One region of the Bacillus sp. 11C genome, then DNA from elsewhere that is predicted to be linked to it. Evidence: riboswitches for the same ligand, from Rfam matches in the RefSeq annotation. Region 1 holds a riboswitch; each other region holds the start of a gene.
What was found. A riboswitch is a leader RNA that binds a small molecule or an ion and turns the genes downstream of it on or off. The one in region 1 is predicted to bind S-adenosylmethionine.

Region 2: it holds a riboswitch for S-adenosylmethionine, as region 1 does, so the genes downstream of both, ACY3LV_RS19775 (2-hydroxyacid dehydrogenase) here and ACY3LV_RS01700 (5-methyltetrahydropteroyltriglutamate--homocysteine S-methyltransferase) in region 1, are expected to answer to the same signal.
Region 3: it holds a riboswitch for S-adenosylmethionine, as region 1 does, so the genes downstream of both, metN (methionine ABC transporter ATP-binding protein MetN) here and ACY3LV_RS01700 (5-methyltetrahydropteroyltriglutamate--homocysteine S-methyltransferase) in region 1, are expected to answer to the same signal.

What each region holds. Positions count from the first base shown of each region.
Region 1 covers NZ_JBUPVZ010000001.1:336,394-340,708, forward strand. Annotated here, with positions in the region: gene ACY3LV_RS01695 (5-methyltetrahydropteroyltriglutamate--homocysteine S-methyltransferase) at 68-1,201, shown strand; SAM riboswitch class I at 1,270-1,376, shown strand; gene ACY3LV_RS01700 (5-methyltetrahydropteroyltriglutamate--homocysteine S-methyltransferase) at 1,454-2,590, shown strand; gene ACY3LV_RS01705 (CoA transferase subunit B) at 2,664-3,311, opposite strand; gene ACY3LV_RS01710 (CoA transferase subunit A) at 3,308-4,024, opposite strand.
Region 2 covers NZ_JBUPVZ010000021.1:30,971-39,109, reverse strand. Annotated here, with positions in the region: gene ACY3LV_RS19805 (methyl-accepting chemotaxis protein) at 1-142, shown strand, start outside; gene ACY3LV_RS19800 (YozQ family protein) at 285-578, opposite strand; gene ACY3LV_RS19795 (biofilm-forming protein) at 636-758, opposite strand; gene ACY3LV_RS19790 (UPF0715 family protein) at 1,021-1,221, shown strand; gene ACY3LV_RS19785 (hypothetical protein) at 1,462-1,755, opposite strand; gene ACY3LV_RS19780 (molybdopterin oxidoreductase family protein) at 1,859-3,901, opposite strand; SAM riboswitch class I at 4,044-4,135, shown strand; gene ACY3LV_RS19775 (2-hydroxyacid dehydrogenase) at 4,231-5,253, shown strand; gene ACY3LV_RS19770 (FGGY-family carbohydrate kinase) at 5,271-6,734, shown strand; gene ACY3LV_RS19765 (RbtT/DalT/CsbX family MFS transporter) at 6,829-8,073, shown strand.
Region 3 covers NZ_JBUPVZ010000005.1:178,232-186,370, reverse strand. Annotated here, with positions in the region: gene fadE (acyl-CoA dehydrogenase FadE) at 1-1,563, shown strand, start outside; gene ACY3LV_RS09670 (arsenate reductase family protein) at 1,674-2,030, shown strand; gene gcvH (glycine cleavage system protein GcvH) at 2,097-2,480, shown strand; gene ACY3LV_RS09660 (YusG family protein) at 2,536-2,772, shown strand; gene ACY3LV_RS09655 (toprim domain-containing protein) at 2,844-3,206, shown strand; gene ACY3LV_RS09650 (thioredoxin family protein) at 3,208-3,528, shown strand; gene ACY3LV_RS09645 (SCP2 sterol-binding domain-containing protein) at 3,636-3,980, shown strand; SAM riboswitch class I at 4,095-4,201, shown strand; gene metN (methionine ABC transporter ATP-binding protein MetN) at 4,307-5,332, shown strand; gene metP (methionine ABC transporter permease MetP) at 5,325-5,993, shown strand; gene metQ (methionine ABC transporter substrate-binding lipoprotein MetQ) at 6,007-6,828, shown strand; gene ACY3LV_RS09625 (carboxymuconolactone decarboxylase family protein) at 7,169-7,546, shown strand; gene ACY3LV_RS09620 (hypothetical protein) at 7,739-7,876, shown strand; gene sufC (Fe-S cluster assembly ATPase SufC) at 8,070-8,139, shown strand, end outside.

The sequences.
Region 1 (4,315 bases):
AGCTCTTCCTTACTCAAAGGAAGAGCTTTTTTCATGCTTACCCTATTTCAGAAAAGAGGCGAATGACATGGCTCAACAAACAAATGTTGCAGGACAAAAATCAGAAAAACAAAACAAAGCTCCTTTCCGCGCCGATCATGTCGGCAGTTTACTGCGTTCCGCTCCGGTGAAAGAAGCCCGCCAGAAAAAAGCGGCCGGCGAGATCACAGCTGAACAGCTTCGTGAGATTGAAAACAAGGAAATCACTCGCATTGTCAAAAAACAAAAAGAAATCGGTCTCGACGTGGTAACAGACGGTGAATTTCGCCGTTCTTGGTGGCATTATGATTTTCTCGAAGGGCTTGACGGTGTGGAACCGTTCATTCCCGCTGAAGGAATTCAGTTCCATAACGTAAAAACAAAAGCACGCAGCATCAAAGTGACGGGAAAACTCGATTTTACGAACCACCCAGCGCTTGCTGATTATCAATTTTTACATGAGATTGCTGGCGACGCGACACCTAAATTGACGATTCCGAGCCCGAATATGCTGTTTTTCGGTGAAAAGGCCGATAAAGGAATTTATGACGATCAAGAGGAATACTTTCATGATCTGGCCCAAGCGTACAAAAAAGCAATCAACGCCTTCTATGACGCTGGATGCCGCTATCTTCAGCTAGATGATACATCATGGTCTCTCTTCTTTGAGGAAAAAGGCAGAGAGGTCGTTCGGGCACTCGGCGGCGACCCTGAAACATTGCCCGCCTTGTTTGCCAAAACGATTAACGATGCAGTCGCGGACCGCCCTGATGATTTAACAATCACGATGCACATTTGCCGCGGCAACTTCAAGTCGACTTGGGCAGCATCAGGAGGCTATGACGCTGTAGCGGAAACGATTTTGGACGGCTTAAACTTGGACGGCCTGTTCTTGGAATATGATGATGACCGCTCCGGAAATTTTGATCCGTTCCGTTTCGTGAAACGCAAGGATCTGCAAATTGTTCTTGGCTTAATTACATCAAAATACGGCGAGCTCGAAGATCCTGAGGATGTGAAACGCCGAATCAATGAAGCGGCGCGCTTTGTCAGCCTTGACCAGCTGTGCCTCAGCCCGCAGTGCGGTTTCGCCTCTACAGAAGAAGGCAATCTTTTGACAGAGGAGCAGCAATGGGCGAAGCTGCGCCACGTCATCGACATCGCCAACGATGTGTGGAGATAATCTATCATTGACAGAAATGTAAAATGTGTGAATAATAGATACTATCAGAAAATTTCATAAAAAGGTTTTCCTTATCAAGAGAGGTGGAGGGACTGGCCCTGCGATACCCGGCAACCGCTGTTTAACAGAATGGTGCTAAATCCTTTAGAGCATTGATTGCTCTTGAAGATAAGGTTGAGATTGTCACGCAAGCTCTTCCTTATCCAAAGGAAGAGCTTTTTTATATTTGAATGGAAAGAAGGAATGAACAACATGCCACAACAAACAACACCCGCAGAACAAAAATCACTTCAAAGACAAAAACCGCCATTTCGCGCGGATCAAGTCGGAAGCCTGCTGAGATCTGAGCCCGTCAAAAAAGCGCGGCTGCAAAAAGCCGCCGGCGAGATTACGGCTGAACAGCTTCGCCAGATCGAAAACGATGAAATCATCCGCATTGTGGAAAAACAGAAGGAAACCGGCCTGAACGTCGTGACAGACGGCGAATTCCGCAGAGCGTGGTGGCATTTTGATTTTCTGGAAAACTTGGATGGGGTTGAGCCGTTTATTCCTGAGCACGGCATTCAATTTCATAACGTACAGACAAAAGCACGCGGCATTAAAGTCACAGGTGATATCGACTTTTCAACTCACCCAATGCTTGAAGATTATTCATTTCTCCATAGCATTGCCGGTGACGCGACACCGAAGATGACGATCCCAAGCCCGAATATGCTGTTTTTCCGCGGAAAGCTTGAAAAGGATGCGTACAAAAACGACTATCAGCTTTTCCAGCATGATGTATCCAAAGCATATAAAAAAGCGATTCAAGCGTTTTATGACAGAGGCTGCCGCTACCTCCAGCTTGATGATACGGCATGGGCTGTTTTCTTATCTGAAAAAGGCTTAAAACAAATCGAAGCATTCGGAACAACGCCAGACGAGCTTCGTCAGCTGTTTGCGAAATCCATTAACGACGCGATTGCGGATCGTCCGGATGACCTGACGGTGACAATGCATATTTGCCGCGGCAACTTCCAATCCACTTGGACAGCTGAAGGCGGCTATGACGCGGCAGCCGAAACCATTTTTGACGGTTTGAATCTGGACGGGCTGTTCTTGGAATACGATGATTCACGCTCAGGCGGATTTGAACCGCTCCGTTATGTGAAGCGCTCTGATCTTCAGCTTGTCCTTGGCTTAGTGACCTCTAAATTCGGCGAGCTTGAACATCCGGACGATGTGAAACGCCGTATCGAAGAAGCGTCTCGTTATGTGAGCTTAGACCAGCTTTGCCTCAGTCCTCAATGCGGATTCGCTTCCACTGAAGAAGGCAACAAGCTGACTGAAGAACAGCAATGGGCGAAGCTCCGCCATGTGGTTGAGATCGCTAATGATGTTTGGAAATAAGCAAAGAAAAAACACACTTGATTCCATGGCGGAGCAAGTGTGTTTTTTATGTCATTAATTCCCGTCAAGCGTTTCATTTGATCACAGACTGGCTGACAGCGAAATCGGCTTCTGTTTTTTCATAAACCTCTTCCATTGTGACACCTTCCTGAAGTTCAGTCAGTGTCATGCGGCCATTATCAAAATCAAACACGGCCAAATCCGTAATCAGCCTGTGAGCAACTTTCTGCCCCGTGAGCGGAAGGGAGCATGTTTTTCTCACCTTTGACTCTCCATGCTTATTGACATGCTCCATGATGACAACGATCCGTTTCGCCCCATTGACGAGATCCATCGCGCCGCCCATCCCTTTGACCATTTTGCCGGGGATCATCCAATTAGCCAAATCGCCTTGCTCTGAAACCTCCATCCCGCCAAGGATTGCCAAATCGATATGACCGCCTCTTATCATCGCGAATGACTCGGCGCTGTCAAAATAGGAAGCGCCCGTCACTTCAGTGATCGTTTCCTTTCCCGCATTGATCAAATCCGCGTCTTCCGTTCCTTCCGCAGGATACGGGCCGATCCCAAGCAAGCCGTTTTCTGACTGAAGCATGACGTGAACGCCATCGGGTATCTCATTTGCGACAAGCGTCGGCATTCCGATCCCGAGATTGACGTTCATGCCATCCTTGATTTCTTGTACAGCCCGTTTGACCATTCGTTGTCTCGCTTCCTTCATTTCGCCTCACCCTTTCCCGCCGCCTGCCGAACGGTTCGTTTTTCAATCCGTTTTTCATGGCTGGCTCCAAGCACCACATGCTGTACGTAAATGCCCGGTGTGTGGATGTGATCTGGATCAAGCTCTCCCGCTTCCACGATGTCTTCCGCCTCGGCAATCGTGATCTTGCCTGCCATGGCGGCAACGGGATTAAAATTCCTCGCCGTTTTCCGAAAAACCAAATTCCCCATGGTGTCCGCTTTCCATGCTTTGACAATCGCCACGTCGCCAGTAATGCCTCGCTCCAGCACATACGTCCGGCCGCCGAACGTTTTATGTTCTTTTCCCTCAGCTATTGAAGTGCCGACACTAGTCGCCGTGTAAAATCCCGGTATGCCCGCGCCGCCTGCCCGAATTCTCTCGGCGAGCGTTCCTTGGGGAACAAGCTCGACCTCAAGCTCTCCGCTTAAAAACTGCCGCTCAAAAATTTTATTTTCGCCGACATAGGATGAGATCATTTTCTTGATTTGTCTGTTAGCCAAAAGCAAACCGAGCCCCCAGTCATCAACTCCGCAATTGTTGCTGACAACGGTTAAATCCTTGACTCCCTGATCTCTTATCGCCAAAATGAGCTGTTCAGGAATGCCGCACAGCCCGAATCCTCCTGCGATCAGCGTATCTCTATCACGAATCAATTCCGCAGCTTCCTTACTTGATGCCAGCACTTTCCCCATATTCATGCCCCTTTCGTTTTCTCCATCATCCTTACGAACGAAAGCGTTTACAATTATCTCGGTTGTTTTCTTCCCCTTTCCATATGTACGGGGAGCGGAGGCCAACTATTCCGATTAAAATATGGATTTTCCCGCTTAGGCATCATATATAGCCGATGAAACTTTATAGTTAAAGAAGTAAAATCGCTGATCCATGTGGTTGCCCATCAAAATCATTCCAACATAGCAATCCAGCGTGTTCTCCCTTTATTTTCTCATTTCAAAATATAAATTTTATTATTGTGAAAATAG
Region 2 (8,139 bases), on a different contig from region 1:
GGAAACGTCAGCAAATACAGAAGCGGTTGCGAAGTCATCACAGGAACAGCTCAATTCAATGGAGGAAATCTCCTATGCTGCTGAATCTCTATCCCAGTTGGCGGAAGAACTTCAAACCGTCATTAATCGTTTTAAATATTAATTAGGTTGCATTTCTTTAAACCCCATCTTATTCGGTGGGGTTTTATGTTTATGAGGGAGTGATTTGGGGATCGTCATTTTCATGGTGATTGTTTCTTCAAACGGAGCTGACTTGCTTTTTAAAGTTAGCTCCGTTTGAATGACTAGTCCAAATTTTGATCAATAGTTCCTTCAAAATAGTCATCACTGACTTGTTCATGAGTTTCAGCCAATCCTTTTTCCAATTGCGTGGTTCCTTTATAATCGGAAGGTTCGAAAAATCTTCCAGCAACTTCCGTGGTGTCATTTATGTTTTCTTTATTATGAGTGTGGTTTTCAGTTTTTACATTCTCTGTCTTATCACCTGCGTTTAAAGACTGCTGAAAATCATACTCCTTGTCTAATGAAGAATATCTTTTGTAGTCGTCCGGTCTGTCTGCTCCATTTTTTTGCGTCACTTTACTCACTCCAGATTGTTGAAATTTTATCGTGTCATACGGGATTCATGCAAAAACTTATCTTGTTCTTTTAGGATCAGAACCATGTTTTTTAGGATCATCTGCTTTAAAAGCTGTCTCAGTCTCATGGTCATTTCTTATTTGTTCAATACTTGAATTTTGAATTCCTTTTTTACTCATTGTTTTCACCCCTTTATGAAAAATGTTGAATGATTAACTCTTCTTATTCTGTCTGTTAGGTATGTATTCATTCGCTTTTTTTCGTTGACTCTTTCTCATTTAGGCAAGAGAGTCAATTTCATGCCAGTCGTATTTTTTAATATAGGCAAAGGTCATTTATGAAACCTTTCGTTAGTACTGTAGATGAATAGGCTGTATAAAGGTGGGGAACTGCTGAGTAATAGAAGGAGAAAAAAAGAACAAAAACGCATCATATCATTTTGTGACGTCAGGGCTATCCAGCCTTTCCTTTAGTTTGTTTTTCGGATTTTATTTTTTCATCAGTTATCGCATGCCGATGATTGCCTTATTCACAGGAGCACTTGCTTTATTATATGATTTTTTTCTGTTTGGGATTTTTGCTTTTATCGCTGTATGCATCTGCAGTGATTTACTGGTTTTGGGATTCTCTGATCCTTTATAAACGTGTACAGCTCATCGGTGTCTAAAGTGAATCAGGTTCACATTTTAAAAAGGAGAGACACTGTGTAAAAAATGATATCAATGCCTAAATAAATGTTTTGGTGAGTGGCATTCTTACTTATCATAAGAGGAGAAATTGAAGATAAATATGATGAAAGATGTATGAAATGAGAGAAAGCTGTCTATACAGCTGAACTGAGAAGAGCGTGTCTAATGAATCTCGCTCTCCTCAAGTTTTGTTTTATTCACCCTGATGTTTCTCAACTAATGTGAATGTCCATTCTTTTAACAAATGTTTTTGTACATACCTTTTTCCGTTTACTTCAATGTAAGGAAGGTCTTTCGTGTCTCCAGCTAACTGTTTTGCCTCTGCTGTCGTTATTCCTAAAAAATATCCGATGTAATAGTAAATATCTCGTTCTTTTATAAGCAAGGTATCACTTTTTTCATATGCTTTTGGATGATTCATTTGCTTTAAACCTTCACCGATAAAATATCCAGCCAAAGCAATACCGATTCCTAAAAAAACGTCCATATGCATGCCTCCATTATGTCGATGTTAGGTTATACGAGCTGAGCATACGCCAGGTTTCATTTTTTAACCAAAAAACCGCCAGAATGTGCTCTGACGGTTTCTTTTAAGCCTTTTCTATCTGCACGCGGCCTGAAAAAAAGGTTGCGCCGCCGCCCATATCGGATAAGCGGTCTGGGGTAAGCGCGTTGACGAGTTGTTTTTTCCCCGTTTCATCCGCCCATAATCCTTGGCTGACTACGACACCTGGCAGCACTTGTTCTCCGACTGCAGCGGCCAGTTCACATTCTCCCCGGCTGTTCCAAATTCGTACAGGGTCCCCATCAACGATTCCGTATTTTTCAGCATCAGTTGTGTTAATAAAGAGCTTTGGCGTCTTTTCAAGCTTGATGTGCTTTGCATTGTTGGAAAACGTTGAGTTTAAGAAATTATGGTTTGGCCCCGGAACATACATAAATGGATGTTCGTCATCGCTTGCAAGAGGCGTATGTGTCGGTAAAGCCGGTAAACCGTCTTGCATCATTTTTTCTGAATATAATTCTATTTTTCCGCTTGGAGTCGGAAGTTCGGATGGAAACAGCGGCTTTTCGCGTTTCGCTTTCATAAATGAATGCTTACTTAGTGAATCGTAATCAATCTCCGCCAAATACGGATTATCTGGATGGTCAAGCGCCTGACGGATTAATTCTTCATCTGAATCTTTGAGCTCCTGGTCTGTGAATCCCATTGCTTCAGCCAGTAATCGGAACACCTCAGTGTTTGATTTGCTTTCTCCATATCTCTCAATCACCGGCTGCTGAAGCTGAATGTAATGATGCCAGTAGGAAGTATAAAAATCAGTATTTTCAAAAGCTGATGTCGCAGGCAGTACAATGTCCGCATATGCAGCCGTTTCCGTCAAAAACAAATCATGAACCACAGTAAACAAGTCTTCCCGCAGCAAGCCCTGTCTGACTTTGTTCGCTTCTGGCGCAACAACGGCAGGATTCGTCCCGTAAATAAAAAGAGAGCGAATAGGCGGATCTGGTTCCAAAAGCACTTTGCCAAGCTGATTCATATTAAACGACCTCGGCGTGTGCCCTTTCAGTAAATCAGGCCGCTGCAAGGCATTCGTGTTATATTCTAAAATGCCGCTGTTATGCTTTATTGCGCCGCCCCCTGTGTGGAGCCATTGGCCGGTGATCGCCGGAAGACAGGCAATCGTCCGTACAATCATCCCGCCGTTATCATGATGCTGGAGTCCGTTTCCAATTCTGATAAAAGAAGGGGAGGTTTCGCCGTACATTCTTGACAGCTGGTATATATCGTCGGTGCTCACACCGGTGATCAGCGATACCCTTTCCGGATCATACTGTTTCACGTGTTCACGGAGCTCTTCATAGCCGACCGTGTATTCAGACAAAAACGCTTCATCATGAAGGTTTTCTTTAAATAAAATGTGCATGATGCCAAGGGCCAGTGCGCTGTCGGTTCCGGGTTTTATAGGAATAAACCAATCTGCGAGACGCCCTGTTTGATTTTTATGCACATCAATCACGACAATTTTGGCCCCTTGTTTTCGAGCTTTTTGGGCAATTGTGATTTGGTGCATGTTTGTGCTGACCGCGTTGATTCCCCAAAAAATAAATAGTTTCGTATGAATGGTTTCCTCGGGATCGGTTCCCGCACTTATACCCATTGTATATTTATAGCCCTCAGATCCCGCTTTGCTGCAAATCGTCCGTTCAAGCTGGCTTGAGCCCAGACGATAAAAGAAGCGGCGGTCCATTCCTTCAGCTGTTAATTTTCCCATATTTCCGTAAAAGCTGTAAGGAAGTATGCTTTCAGCTCCCTCTTTATCAATCAGCTGTTTCCAGCGTGAGGTGATGGTATCGATCGCCTCATCCCAAGAAATCGGTTCAAATGTCGCCCCGCCTTTCGCACCTGTTCGTTTGAGCGGTGTCGTCAGCCGCTTTTCATCATAGATGCGCTCCGTCATGTTTCGAACTTTGTTGCATATGTTTCCGGCGGTCACAGGATGATCGGGATCACCTTGCACTTTCACAATTTTTCCGTCTTTTTTATGTATTAACAATCCGCACTGATCCGGGCAGTCCAGCGAGCAAACCGATTTGAAAATGCCGTTTTGTTGTGTGGCGAAAGATTTCATGGCCCAGTTCCTCTCTTAGATATTTTGTAAGAATTATAACATTTCGGATGATAACGTCAATTCAGAAAAAAGTGATTGACATCAATCTGAGACTTCTTTATGATAAACGTATTCTTCATTCTGAAAATTACATACTTAACATTTTCTATCCAGAGAGGTGGAGGGACTGGCCCTATGAAACCTCGGCAACATTATTGTGCCAATTCCAGCAAGCGTCAGCTTGAAAGATAGGAAAGTAAGGTTTATACCGGCGTCTGACTGTAACAGGGCGTGCCTATATATGAATCTCTTTCCATCTTCGGAAAGAGATTTTTTTATGGCAAAATTTGATGAAAAGGATGTTTTGCACCATGACTGTTTTGGTTACAGCACCGTACAACGAAGAAGGACGAAAAGAGCTTCAAAAATTATTCGGCTCAGTTGCTTATCAATCCTGGAAGGAAAAAGGACGGGCATATAAGGAAGATGAACTCATTCAGCTATTAAAAGAATCCAACGCCACGGGCTTGATTACGGAGCTAGATCAAGTAACAGAAAGCGTATTTGCATCTGTTCCAGAACTTTCATTTATAGGCGTATGCAGGGGAATGCCGTCCAATGTGGATGTGGCAGCAGCGTCAAATAGAGGTATACCCGTCTTCTATACACCCGGGCGAAATGCACAAGCCGTTGCTGAAATGTTTATCGGAAATGTGATTTCCTTTCTCCGCCATACCAGTACCTCTAATCAATGGTTGAAGGATAGGAAGTGGGAAAGCGATTATTTGCAGGCTTATGTCAAATTTAAAGGGAATGAATTAACAGGAAAAACGGTCGGCATGGTTGGGTTCGGAGCAGTTGGGCAAAGGATTGCAAAACTGCTGACTGCGTTCGATTGTAAAATAAAGTATTACGATCCATATGTACAAGACGATCATCCTCAATATGAAAAAGTATCTCTTAAAACGGTGTTTTCAGACAGTGATATCGTTTCTGTTCATCTGCCTCGTACCGAGGAAACACTGGTACTTATTGATCGGACGTATTTTAATCTGATGAAAGAGAGTGCGATTTTCGTCAATACATCAAGAGCTGTTGTGGTAAACCGTGAAGATCTTCTATCTGTATTAAAAGAATATAAAATCAGAGGAGCGATTTTAGACGTTTTTTATCATGAACCCCCAGAAGAATCAGACTACGAATTCATTTCATTGCCTAATGTTCTGGCAACACCGCATCTCGCTGGAGCAACCTTTGAGGTGGAGGATCATCACGTGACGATTCTGAACGAAGCTCTCACAAAGTGGCAGGTTCAAAAAACACTTCATATTCCGACATTATATAACAAAGATGAACTAAAAACAGAGGGATAAGAAAGGAGGGTAACGTAATGAAAAAACAAAAAGGCTATCTCGTATTTGATATCGGCACAGGGAATGCGAGAGCAGCGGTCGTGAGTGTATCGGGCAGCGTTCTAACAGTTGAAAGGGAGGATATCGCGTATGCCGCCGAGGCGCTTTATCCGGACAGCCGTTATTTTTCTCCTCAGGTGCTGTGGAAGCAAGTAATGAAACTGGCAAAACGTGCGCTTTCCCGTTCAGGTGATATTGACATTATTGGTTTGACATCGACGAGTCAAAGACAGGGGATTGTGCTGATCGATCAAAACGGCGACTCTTTTCTCGGGCTGCCGAACATTGATAACCGCGGCCGTGAGTGGGAGGAGAGCATACCCAATCAGGAAGAGATATACAGTCGCACAGGCCGACTGCCGACTGCACTTTTTTCTGCGCTCAAGCTTTATGGTTTAAAACAGCGCCAGTCCTCTTTATGGGAAAAAACAGCGAGCTTTACAAGCATCAGTGATTGGGTGACATACCAGCTGAGCGGAATATTGACATATGAACCATCACAGGCAACTGAAACCCTGCTGTTTGACGTGAAGCAAAACACTTGGTCAAAAGAGATGTGCGGCAAATTCGGCTTTTCTCCATCCATCCTTCCGCCTCTTGTAAGAGCGGGAACAGCGATTGGAACGATAACACATGAGTATGCGTCCGAATTGGGCCTTTCTATACATGCAAAAGTGATAGCAGGGGGCGGAGATACACAGCTGGCTGTGAAAAGCACCGGCGCCGCGCTTGAGGACATTGTCATTGTATCAGGGACAACAACGCCGATTACCAAAATTACGGCTGATCATGACGACACAAAACATAAAGCCTGGCTGAACTGCCATACAGATCAAGGACATTGGCTTTTGGAAACGAATCCGGGGATTACCGGTTTGAATTATCAAAAATTAAAACAGATTTTTTATCCGAATGAATCGTACGAAGTGATGGAGGAGGAGATTTCTGCCCTTGCTAAGGGAGACAATGCATGTGTGGCGGCTCTCGGTTCTTATTTATCGTCAGAAAAAAATGCGTTAACGAGAGGCGGTTTTCTTTTTGATGCCCCGCTTTCAGCGCATTTAAACAGAGCACATTTTGTACGTGCGGCTCTGCAAGAGATCGCATTTTCGATTAAATGGAACTTTGACATATTAACAGAGGTTACACCGTTTGAACGTGACTATGTTTGGGTGTGCGGAGGTGGATTCCAAAGCAGAGCGCTCACTCAATATATCGCGGACCTTCTTCAGAAAAAAATTTATGTTCAAGAGGGATATCATCAGGCATCTGTCGTTGGTGCTGCAGTCATTTGCAACGAAACCTTTCAACTGATAGAGGAGATGTCAGCAAATGTTCGGGTGTTTGAACCGCAGGACTGCCAGATGGAATGGGCTTTATATGAGGAATGGAAGCAAACACAGCGCTTTTTTTCAGGTTCAGAAAGCGAAGTATTGATATAAGGCAGCATTTGCTGCTGTTTTGAGGAATGATCTAATTTTCGACTTTAACAAGGTAATACGGTAATTGATATACGCACCTAAGGAGGAGACAGATATGTTAGATAAAATTGGAATACCGAAACGGCTTGCCTGGGGGTTTTTAGGGGTTGTTTTGTTTATGATGGGAGACGGGCTGGAACAAGGCTGGCTCAGTCCTTTTCTGATCGAAAACGGGCTGAACATTCAGCAATCCGCTTCAATTTTTAGTATATACGGAATCGCGCTGGCCATTGCTTCCTGGTTTTCGGGTGTATGTCTTGAAGCATTCGGCGCAAAACGGACGATGTTTATGGGGCTGCTGTTTTATGTGATCGGTACAGCTGCCTTTATCGTATTTGGATTTGAACAGCTGAACCTTCCAGTGATGTATGTGACATACTTCGTAAAAGGGTTAGGCTACCCGCTTTTTGCTTATTCTTTCTTGACATGGGTCATTTACAGAACACCGCAAAACAAGCTAAGCACTGCTGTCGGCTGGTTTTGGATTGCATATTGCCTGGGCATGTTTGTGTTCGGTGCTTGGTACTCAAGCTACGCGATCAAAGCGTTCGGTTATTTGAATACGCTTTGGAGCTCTATTTTCTGGGTATGTCTTGGTGCATTCTTCGCATTGTTTATCAATAAAGACCGTTTTGAAAAGAAGAAAAGAAAAAGGTCAGAAACAGCTGAGGAGCTTTTAAAAGGGGTTACCATTCTTTTTACGAATCGGCGGGTGCTTACAGGCGGAATCATCAGAATCATCAATAGCATTGGTACATATGGTTTCCCGGTCTTTTTGCCGATTCACATGGCGCAGCATGGAATTTCAACCAATGTATGGCTGCAGATTTGGGGAACGATTTTTCTGGGGAACATTGTGTTTAACCTCATCTTTGGAATTGTCGGCGATAAGTTCGGCTGGAAAAATACCGTTATTTGGTTCGGCGGAGTCGGCTGCGGTATTTTCACCGTCCTATTATATTATGCACCTGTTTTCTCCGGAGGGAGTTTAGCGGTTGTCAGCGTGATCGGCTTTATTTGGGGAGGATTGCTGGCAGGTTATGTGCCGATCGGTGCAATTGTGCCGACGGTGGCCGGTAAAGATAAAGGAGCGGCCATGTCTGTACTGAATTTGGCTGCCGGTTTATCAGCGTTTGTCGGCCCCGCGCTCGCCTGGCTGTTCATCGGTCTTGTCGGTGCGCAAGGCGTCGTCTGGATCTTTGCAGTCCTTTATCTTGCGAGTGCGGTCATGACGAAATGCATTCATATACCTGAGGAAAAAGCAGTACAGGAGGAAACGTCTACTCAATATGCTTCTTAATCAGAAAGCGCCCTGTTACAGGGGCGCTTTTCGTCATTTGTTCGGTAATGCAAGGATCTCCGATAC
Region 3 (8,139 bases), on a different contig from region 1:
GGGCTTCTTGGCGCCGATGTGCCGGAGGAGTACGGAGGGCTCGGTCTTGATAAAATCAGCTCGGCACTCATCACTGAAAAATTTTCGCGTGCGGGAAGCTTTTCGCTTTCTTATGGCGCGCATGTCGGCATTGGATCCTTGCCGATCGTCTTTTTCGGGTCAGAAGAACAAAAGAAAACATATTTGCCAGGGCTCGCTTCAGGCGAAAAGATCGCGGCTTATGCACTGACTGAGCCGGGCTCCGGATCTGATGCCCTTGGAGCAAAAACAACAGCCGTGCTGAATGAAGCGGGTACGCATTACGTGTTAACCGGGGAAAAACAGTGGATTACCAACTCTGCCTTTGCTGATGTATTTGTTGTTTACGCTAAGGTGGACGGTGAAAAGTTCTCAGCCTTTATTGTAGAAAAAGATTTCCCGGGTGTATCTACGGGTCCGGAAGAAAAGAAAATGGGGATCAAAGGGTCATCGACAAGAACCCTCCTTTTAGATCAAGCTGAAGTGCCAAAGGAAAACCTGCTTGGCGAAATCGGCAAAGGGCATGTGATCGCCTTTAATATTTTAAATATCGGCCGCTACAAGCTGGCGGTTGGTTCAATCGGCGCATCTAAGCGGGTGATCGAGCTGTCCGCGGGTTACGCGAACCAGCGCCGCCAATTTAAAACGCCGATTGCGGGCTTTTCGCTGACACAGGAAAAAATCGCGACAATGGCATCAAGGCTCTACGCGATGGAAAGCTCTGTGTACAGAACCGTCGGGCTGTTTGAAGACAATATGAGCCAGTTTACGTCCGAAGATCTCAAGGACGGCCGCCAAATTGCCAAGTCGATTGCCGAATATGCCATCGAATGCTCTCTTAATAAGGTATTCGGCTCCGAGACGCTTGATTATATCGTTGATGAAGGCGTGCAGATTCATGGAGGCTACGGTTTTATGCAGGAGTACGAAGTGGAAAGAGCCTATAGGGATTCAAGGATCAATCGGATTTTTGAAGGGACAAACGAAATCAACCGGTTAATCGTGCCAAGCACCTTCCTGAAAAAAGCGCTTAAAGGCGAACTGCCTCTATTTGAAAAAGCGCAAACGCTGCAGGAAGAACTCATGATGCTTATGCCTGAAGAGCCTGGCAGCGGCGTTTTAGAGCAGGAGAAATATATTGTCAAACAAGCTAAAAAAATCGCGCTGTTCGCTGCCGGTCTCGCCGCGCAAAAATACGGGAAAGCCATCGATCGCGAACAGGAAATTCTCGTCAACGTTGCGGACATCGTCAGCAATGTGTACGCGATGGAATCAGCCGTGCTTAGAACGGAAAAGGCCATCGCCGCGCAAGGCGGGGAAAAAGCAGCGCAGAAGGTGCTGTATACAGAAATTTTCGTTCAAGAAGCCTTTAACGAAATTGAAGCGCACGCCAAGGAGTCTCTCATCGCAATGGAAGAAGGAGATTCACTCCGCATGATGCTTTCCGCTCTGCGCAAGCTGACGCGGGTAACCCCTAAAAACGTGATTCAGAAAAAACGCGAAGCGGCAGCGGGCGTTTTTGAGGCTGAAAAATATATTGTCTGATCGGCGAAGAGCTCCGCATGCGCGGAGCTTTTTTTAAGAAGCACTGTTTTAGGTTTTTAAAACAAACTGTGTTAAAATAACCTCGATTATTTTATTGAGGGGGGAAGAAGATGTCGTTAACTTTTTACTGGTACCCTAAATGCGGAACGTGCCGCAAAGCAAAGAAATGGCTTGAAGAGCATGGAAAAGAAATCAACGAAATACATATTGCAGAGCAGCCTCCAAGCAAAGAAGAACTAAAAGCGCTTTATGAAAAAAGCGGGCTGGATCTCAAGAAATTTTTCAACACGAGCGGGATGAAATACCGTGAGCTCAATCTCAAGGAAAAGCTGTATCACATGTCGGAGGACGAACAGCTTGAACTGCTGGCTTCAGACGGAATGCTGATCAAACGGCCGCTTACAACAGACGGCGAAAAAGTGACAGTCGGTTTTAAAGAAGACCAATTTGAAGAAAACTGGGCTTAATGTCAATTTTTTTTGAAAAGTATGGTATCTTCTTATTATAGTGCTGTAAAAAATGGAGGGATTCAATTGAGCATACCTAAAGATTTGCGTTACTCAGGAGAACACGAGTGGGTAAAAGTTGAAGGAGAAAAAGCCAGAATCGGGATTACGCATTTTGCCCAGTCCGAGCTAGGCGATATCGTGTTTGTCGAACTTCCTGAAGTGGGCGCTGAAATCAAAGCGGACGAGCCATTCGGCAGTGTTGAATCCGTTAAAACGGTATCTGAGCTTTATGCGCCGATTAACGGAACTGTTGTGGAAATTAACGAAGATCTTGATGACAGTCCGGAATTCGTAAACGAATCTCCGTACGAAAAAGCATGGATGATCGTCGTTGAGCCGTCTGACGCTTCTGAAATTGAAAAACTGATGACAGCAGAGCAATACGAAGAGATGACACAGGAAGACTAAAGCAGGATAGCTGTAAAGGCAATTGGACACGCTAACGTTATGGGAGGTGTCCAATATGGCTTTCAGTAAACAAAAGCTCGATGTCACCAATGATGTGACAGGCCGCTTTCAACATGGCCAGCTCTCGTTATATCATGAAAATGAGAGAATCGGCCAAATGACAAGCATGAATGAATATGAGCTTAAGTCCGGTTATTCCTTTGAAAATGAGAAATTTTATAAGACAGCCGATGTGGTCTCTGGAAACGATGAGAAATATGTGGATTGTGACTACGAAAACGGCTGGTGTTAATGTTGGCGGTGAATTTCACTGCCTTCTTTTACAATCTGAACGTTTCAAATTTGACGCGGCAGGTGAAGAAGATGGATGAGCTGGAAAAGGTCATGATTGTGGAAGGGAAATCAGATAAAGAGAAAATCGAAAGCGTTCTGGATGAACCGGTGCGCATTATCTGCACAAACGGAACAATCAGCCAGCTGAGGCTTGAGGAATTGGCTGACGAGCTTTATGATAAAGACGTCTATATATTAGTGGATGCTGACGAATCAGGCGAGAAATTGAGAAAACAGCTGAAAAGAGAATTTAACGAAGCCTGCCATCTGCATATCGACAGAGCCTATAAAGAAGTGGCGGCTGCGCCCAGACACCACGTCGCCTCTGTATTGCTGCGCGCGAATCTGAATGTCCATACTATTTTTCTTGAAAGAAAGTCCCGAGGTGTATAGCATGAAAGAACTCCAGGAACACGAGCTTGAGCACATTGCTGATGATGTGTATCTTCTATATTTATATACTCCGTTTTGCGGCACTTGCCAGCTTGCAAGCAAAATGCTGACAGTGGTGAAAGAAATGCTGCCTGATGTCGCCTTCTACCAAAACAATGTCAATTACTCTCCGACATTCGCAAAAGCGTATCAAATTGAAAGCGTCCCTTGTTTTCTGCTGTTTAAAGGAGGAAAAATGGTTGAAAGAGGATATGCGTTTCATTCCGTTTCTTATTTATATGAGCTGATCAAACAAAAATCATCTTCCGCATCCCATTTATGACATATTTCTCAGCGCATTCCAATGAAATTGTCGTTCGTTTTATAAAGGGGTTCGTGCGCCAGAGAGAGAAATGTCTATGTATGACCAACAAATAGGAGGTTGTACATATGGAGAAAGCGGAAGTTTTGGAAGATGAGTATCAGCATCTGTTTTTAAAACCCCTTTTGAGCGCTTCAACATTGCTTATTACCTTTCAAGGAGAAACAGAAGCCTTAACCGTCTCAATAAACGAACAGGGAGAAATGAAAAAAATTTCTCCGCGCCAACCGTCCAACCTGACCTTTTACGGAAACCAATCCGAAATCATTCATTTATTGCACGGAGACATTTCCCTTCAGCATCTGATTCAGAGCGGAAGCCTAAAAGTAAAGGGGTCCTTCAGAGCCCTGTTAAAGCTTGAAGCGATTCTCTGGCTGACGAATGGTTTTTTTCAGAGGATTGCGAATAATTAAAAAACAGAAAATTATTATAATAGTAAAAGTTGACATCATTTATTTTATTGACATGCAATCATCCGCCATGCTATTCTACATTAAGAATTTCCGGACGAAAAAGACTATATATTTCTCTTATCAAGAGAGGTGGAGGGAAGTGCCCTATGAAGCCCGGCAACCATCAACACTGTTGAAATGGTGCCAATTCACACGAAGCGTTCAGCTTTGAAAGATGAGAGAAAGGCATTTTATATAAGCCTTTCTGCTCAAGTGTGCAGAAAGGTTTTTCTTTTGCAGAAAACCCCGGAAGATTTCTTAGAATAGTGTTAAGGCAGGTGATTGCTTTGATCAATCTTCAAGATGTTTCAAAAGTGTATAAGTCGAAACATGGAGATGTCAATGCTGTCCAAAATGTCTCGCTTTCCATTAAAAAAGGTGAGATTTTTGGAATTATAGGATATAGCGGAGCTGGTAAAAGTTCCTTAATCCGTCTGCTGAACGGCCTTGAGAAACCAACCTCAGGAACCGTGGAAGTGGCGGGAACCAAGATTAATGAAGTAAACGGACGCGGGTTAAGAAACGCACGCCATGACATCAGCATGATTTTCCAGCACTTCAATTTGCTTTGGTCGCGGACCGTCAGAGATAATATCATGTTTCCTCTGGAGATTGCCGGGGTGAAAAAGAGCGAGCGCATCAAGCGCGCCAATGAACTGATTAAACTGGTAGGTTTAGAAGGAAAAGAAAAATCTTATCCGTCTCAGCTGAGCGGCGGACAAAAGCAGCGTGTCGGAATCGCCAGAGCGCTCGCAAACAATCCGAAGGTTCTCCTTTGTGATGAAGCGACATCAGCATTAGATCCGCAAACGACAGATTCAATTTTGGATCTATTGTCCGATATTAATGATAGACTCGGTTTGACAATTGTGCTGATCACGCACGAAATGCATGTGATCCGCAAAATCTGCAACAGAGTCGCTGTCATGGAAAACGGAAAGGTTGTGGAAGAAGGCGAAGTTCTCGATGTCTTCAAAAACCCGAAGGAAGACATGACAAAACGGTTTGTTCAGCAGGTGACAGAGCCGGAAGAAACGAAAGAAACGCTTCAGCATCTTCTTGATGAAACAGCATCAGGAAAAATGGTTCAGCTCACATTTGTCGGTGATTCGGCTGAACAGCCTCTGATTACAGAGATGATCAGAAACTTTAATGTCAGCGTCAATATTCTGCAAGGGAAAATCTCGCAGACGAAGGATGGAGCCTACGGTTCACTGTTTATCCATATTGACGGAGACGAGGAAGAAGTGCAAAACGTGATCCGGTTTATTAATGACAGACAGGTGAAAGCAGAGGTGATCACGAATGTTTGAAAAATACTTCCCGAACGTTGATTTAACAGAATTGTGGAACGCGACATATGAAACCCTTTATATGACGCTGATCTCTTTGCTGTTTGCTTTTGTCATCGGAGTGATTCTCGGCTTGCTGCTCTTTCTGACAAGTAAAGGGAGCCTCTGGCAGAACAAAACGATCAACTCTGTGATTGCGGCCGTTGTCAACATATTCAGGTCGATTCCGTTCCTTATTTTAATTATTTTACTGCTAGGATTTACGAAGTTTTTAGTCGGCACGATCTTAGGGCCAAACGCCGCATTGCCGGCGCTGGTTATCGGCTCGGCACCGTTTTACGCGCGCCTTGCTGAAATCGCGCTCCGTGAGGTGGATAAAGGTGTTATTGAAGCCGCTAAATCAATGGGAGCTAAGACGTCTACGATTATTTTCAAAGTGCTGCTTCCGGAATCTATGCCGGCTCTTATTTCTGGTATCACTGTTACGGCGATCGCTTTGATCGGCTCAACGGCAATTGCCGGAGCCATCGGTTCAGGCGGCCTTGGAAACCTTGCGTACGTAGAAGGCTATCAGTCGAATAATACTGATGTGACCTTCGTTGCTACTGTGTTTATTTTAATCATCGTGTTTATTATTCAAATCATCGGTGATGTCATAACAAATATTATAGACAAACGATAAGGGAGGATTTACATTGAAAAAGCTATTTTTAGGTGCATTACTGCTTGTATTTGCAGGAGTTATGGCTGCCTGCGGTTCGAATAACGCCGAATCCGGCAAGAAAGAAATTGTCGTTGCTGCGACAAAAACACCGCATGCGGAAATTTTAAAAGAAACTGAACCACTGTTGAAAGAAAAAGGCTACACGCTGAAAGTGAAAGTGCTTAGTGATTACAAGATGTACAACAAAGCTTTAGCTGATAAAGAAGTGGATGCGAACTACTTCCAGCACATTCCTTACCTTGACCAAGAAATGAAAGAAAACACAGATTATAAACTTGTAAATGCGGGTGCTGTTCACTTAGAGCCATTCGGTGTTTACTCTAAAAAATACAAGTCACTGAAAGATCTTCCAGACGGCGCGACCATTATCCTGACAAATAACGTTGCTGAACAAGGCCGTATGCTCGCTATGCTTGAAAATGCTGGATTAATCACACTTGATTCTAAAGTCGAAACAGTTGACGCAACATTGAAAGACATTAAGAAAAACCCGAAAAACCTTGAATTCAAAAAGGTAGCGCCTGAATTAACGGCAAAAGCATATGATAACAAAGAAGGAGACGCGGTCTTCATCAATGTAAACTATGCGATCCAAAGTAAATTAAATCCTAAAAAAGACGCGATTGAAGTGGAAGCAACGAAAAACAACCCATACGCTAACATCATCGCAGTAAGAAAAGGCGAAGAAGATTCTGACAAAATTAAAGCGCTGATGGAAGTTCTTCACTCTAAAAAGATCAAAGACTTCATCGAGAAAAAATACGACGGAGCTGTGCTTCCTGTATCTGAATAAGACTGAAACCCCGGATGAGAAATCCGGGGTTCAATTATTGACAAAGCCATAAAACGATATTCGTTTTATGGCTTTGTCATCTTTTCAGCGTGATTGAAAACCCTTGAAGTCTAGGAAGAACGAGCATTGGAGCGGACTCCCGCAGGATGTGGTGACAGGGGCGTTTGAGCAGGACGCTCTAGCTTTTAGCCGCTGATCTTTTTTCACGTGAGCACCAACACGGAGGTCTGACAACGAATGCGAGGGTTTGCTGACACGGTGAAACCCCGGATGAGAAATCCGGGGTTTTTTTCGGGTATTTTCCTAAAAGCTGTTCATAATAAAAAGGAATGTTAAACAGATGGAGGGATTTTCTTTGAATCAAGACAGAGGAAGCATGCAGGACGCGCTCAAACAATATAAATTAGGTTTAGGGACATTTGAACAAAAGATGCCGCTGATGGGGAGAAAGTTCAACGAGTTTACTGAACAATGCTTTGCCGGAAACTCACTGACTGAAAGAGAAAAACAGCTGATCGCCCTTGGAATCGCCATCAATGCTCAGGATGAATATTGTATGATCTATCATACAAAAGGCTGTCTGGATGAGGGAGCGACAGAAGAGAATATTCTCGAAGCTGTCAGTGTGGCAGCGGCGTTTGGAGGCGGAGCGGCACTTAGCCAGGGTGTGACAGTTGTACAGCAGTGCATAGAGGAATTCGGAAACACCACGCATTAAGAGAAGGAATATTCCGAAAAACGATTCTCATTTGTTCTAAAAGGATGCTTTCGTCTCATCTGCCGCTATTTCAAGCCATATCCTTTTTGCGGCATCCATCAGAGCGCTGATACAATAGAAGCAAATAAATGAAGGGATTGATTCATTATTTGCAACAGCCAGGATAGACTGAACCTCGATTATACGTCAGAAATGGAAAAAGCGATGCAGCTGTCTCACGGAATTGGATACGAGGAATACGGACGCCGGCTGGAAACAAGAATGAAAGTAGAGCGGCAGAGAGAGCTTGATTATGCAAAGAGCAAGCGGATTTCTGCGGGAGCTTATTGAGAAAATCAATCTTCTAAAAAAGGGTGGGAATCCACTCTTTTTCTTTTTCAATCGCTTTAATAAAGTGCTGATCTTTGTTAAACTTGAGAAATGTGCAAGGCACGATAAAAAGTTGTATTTACTTTTCATTTGTTATAAAATTAGAATGAGAATAAAATGAGAATAATGATTATATATTTTTGGAGGTATAGATATGGCTGCTTCAACATTAACGATCAAAGGTCTTCACGTTGAAATCGAAGGGAAAGAGATCTTAAAGGGTG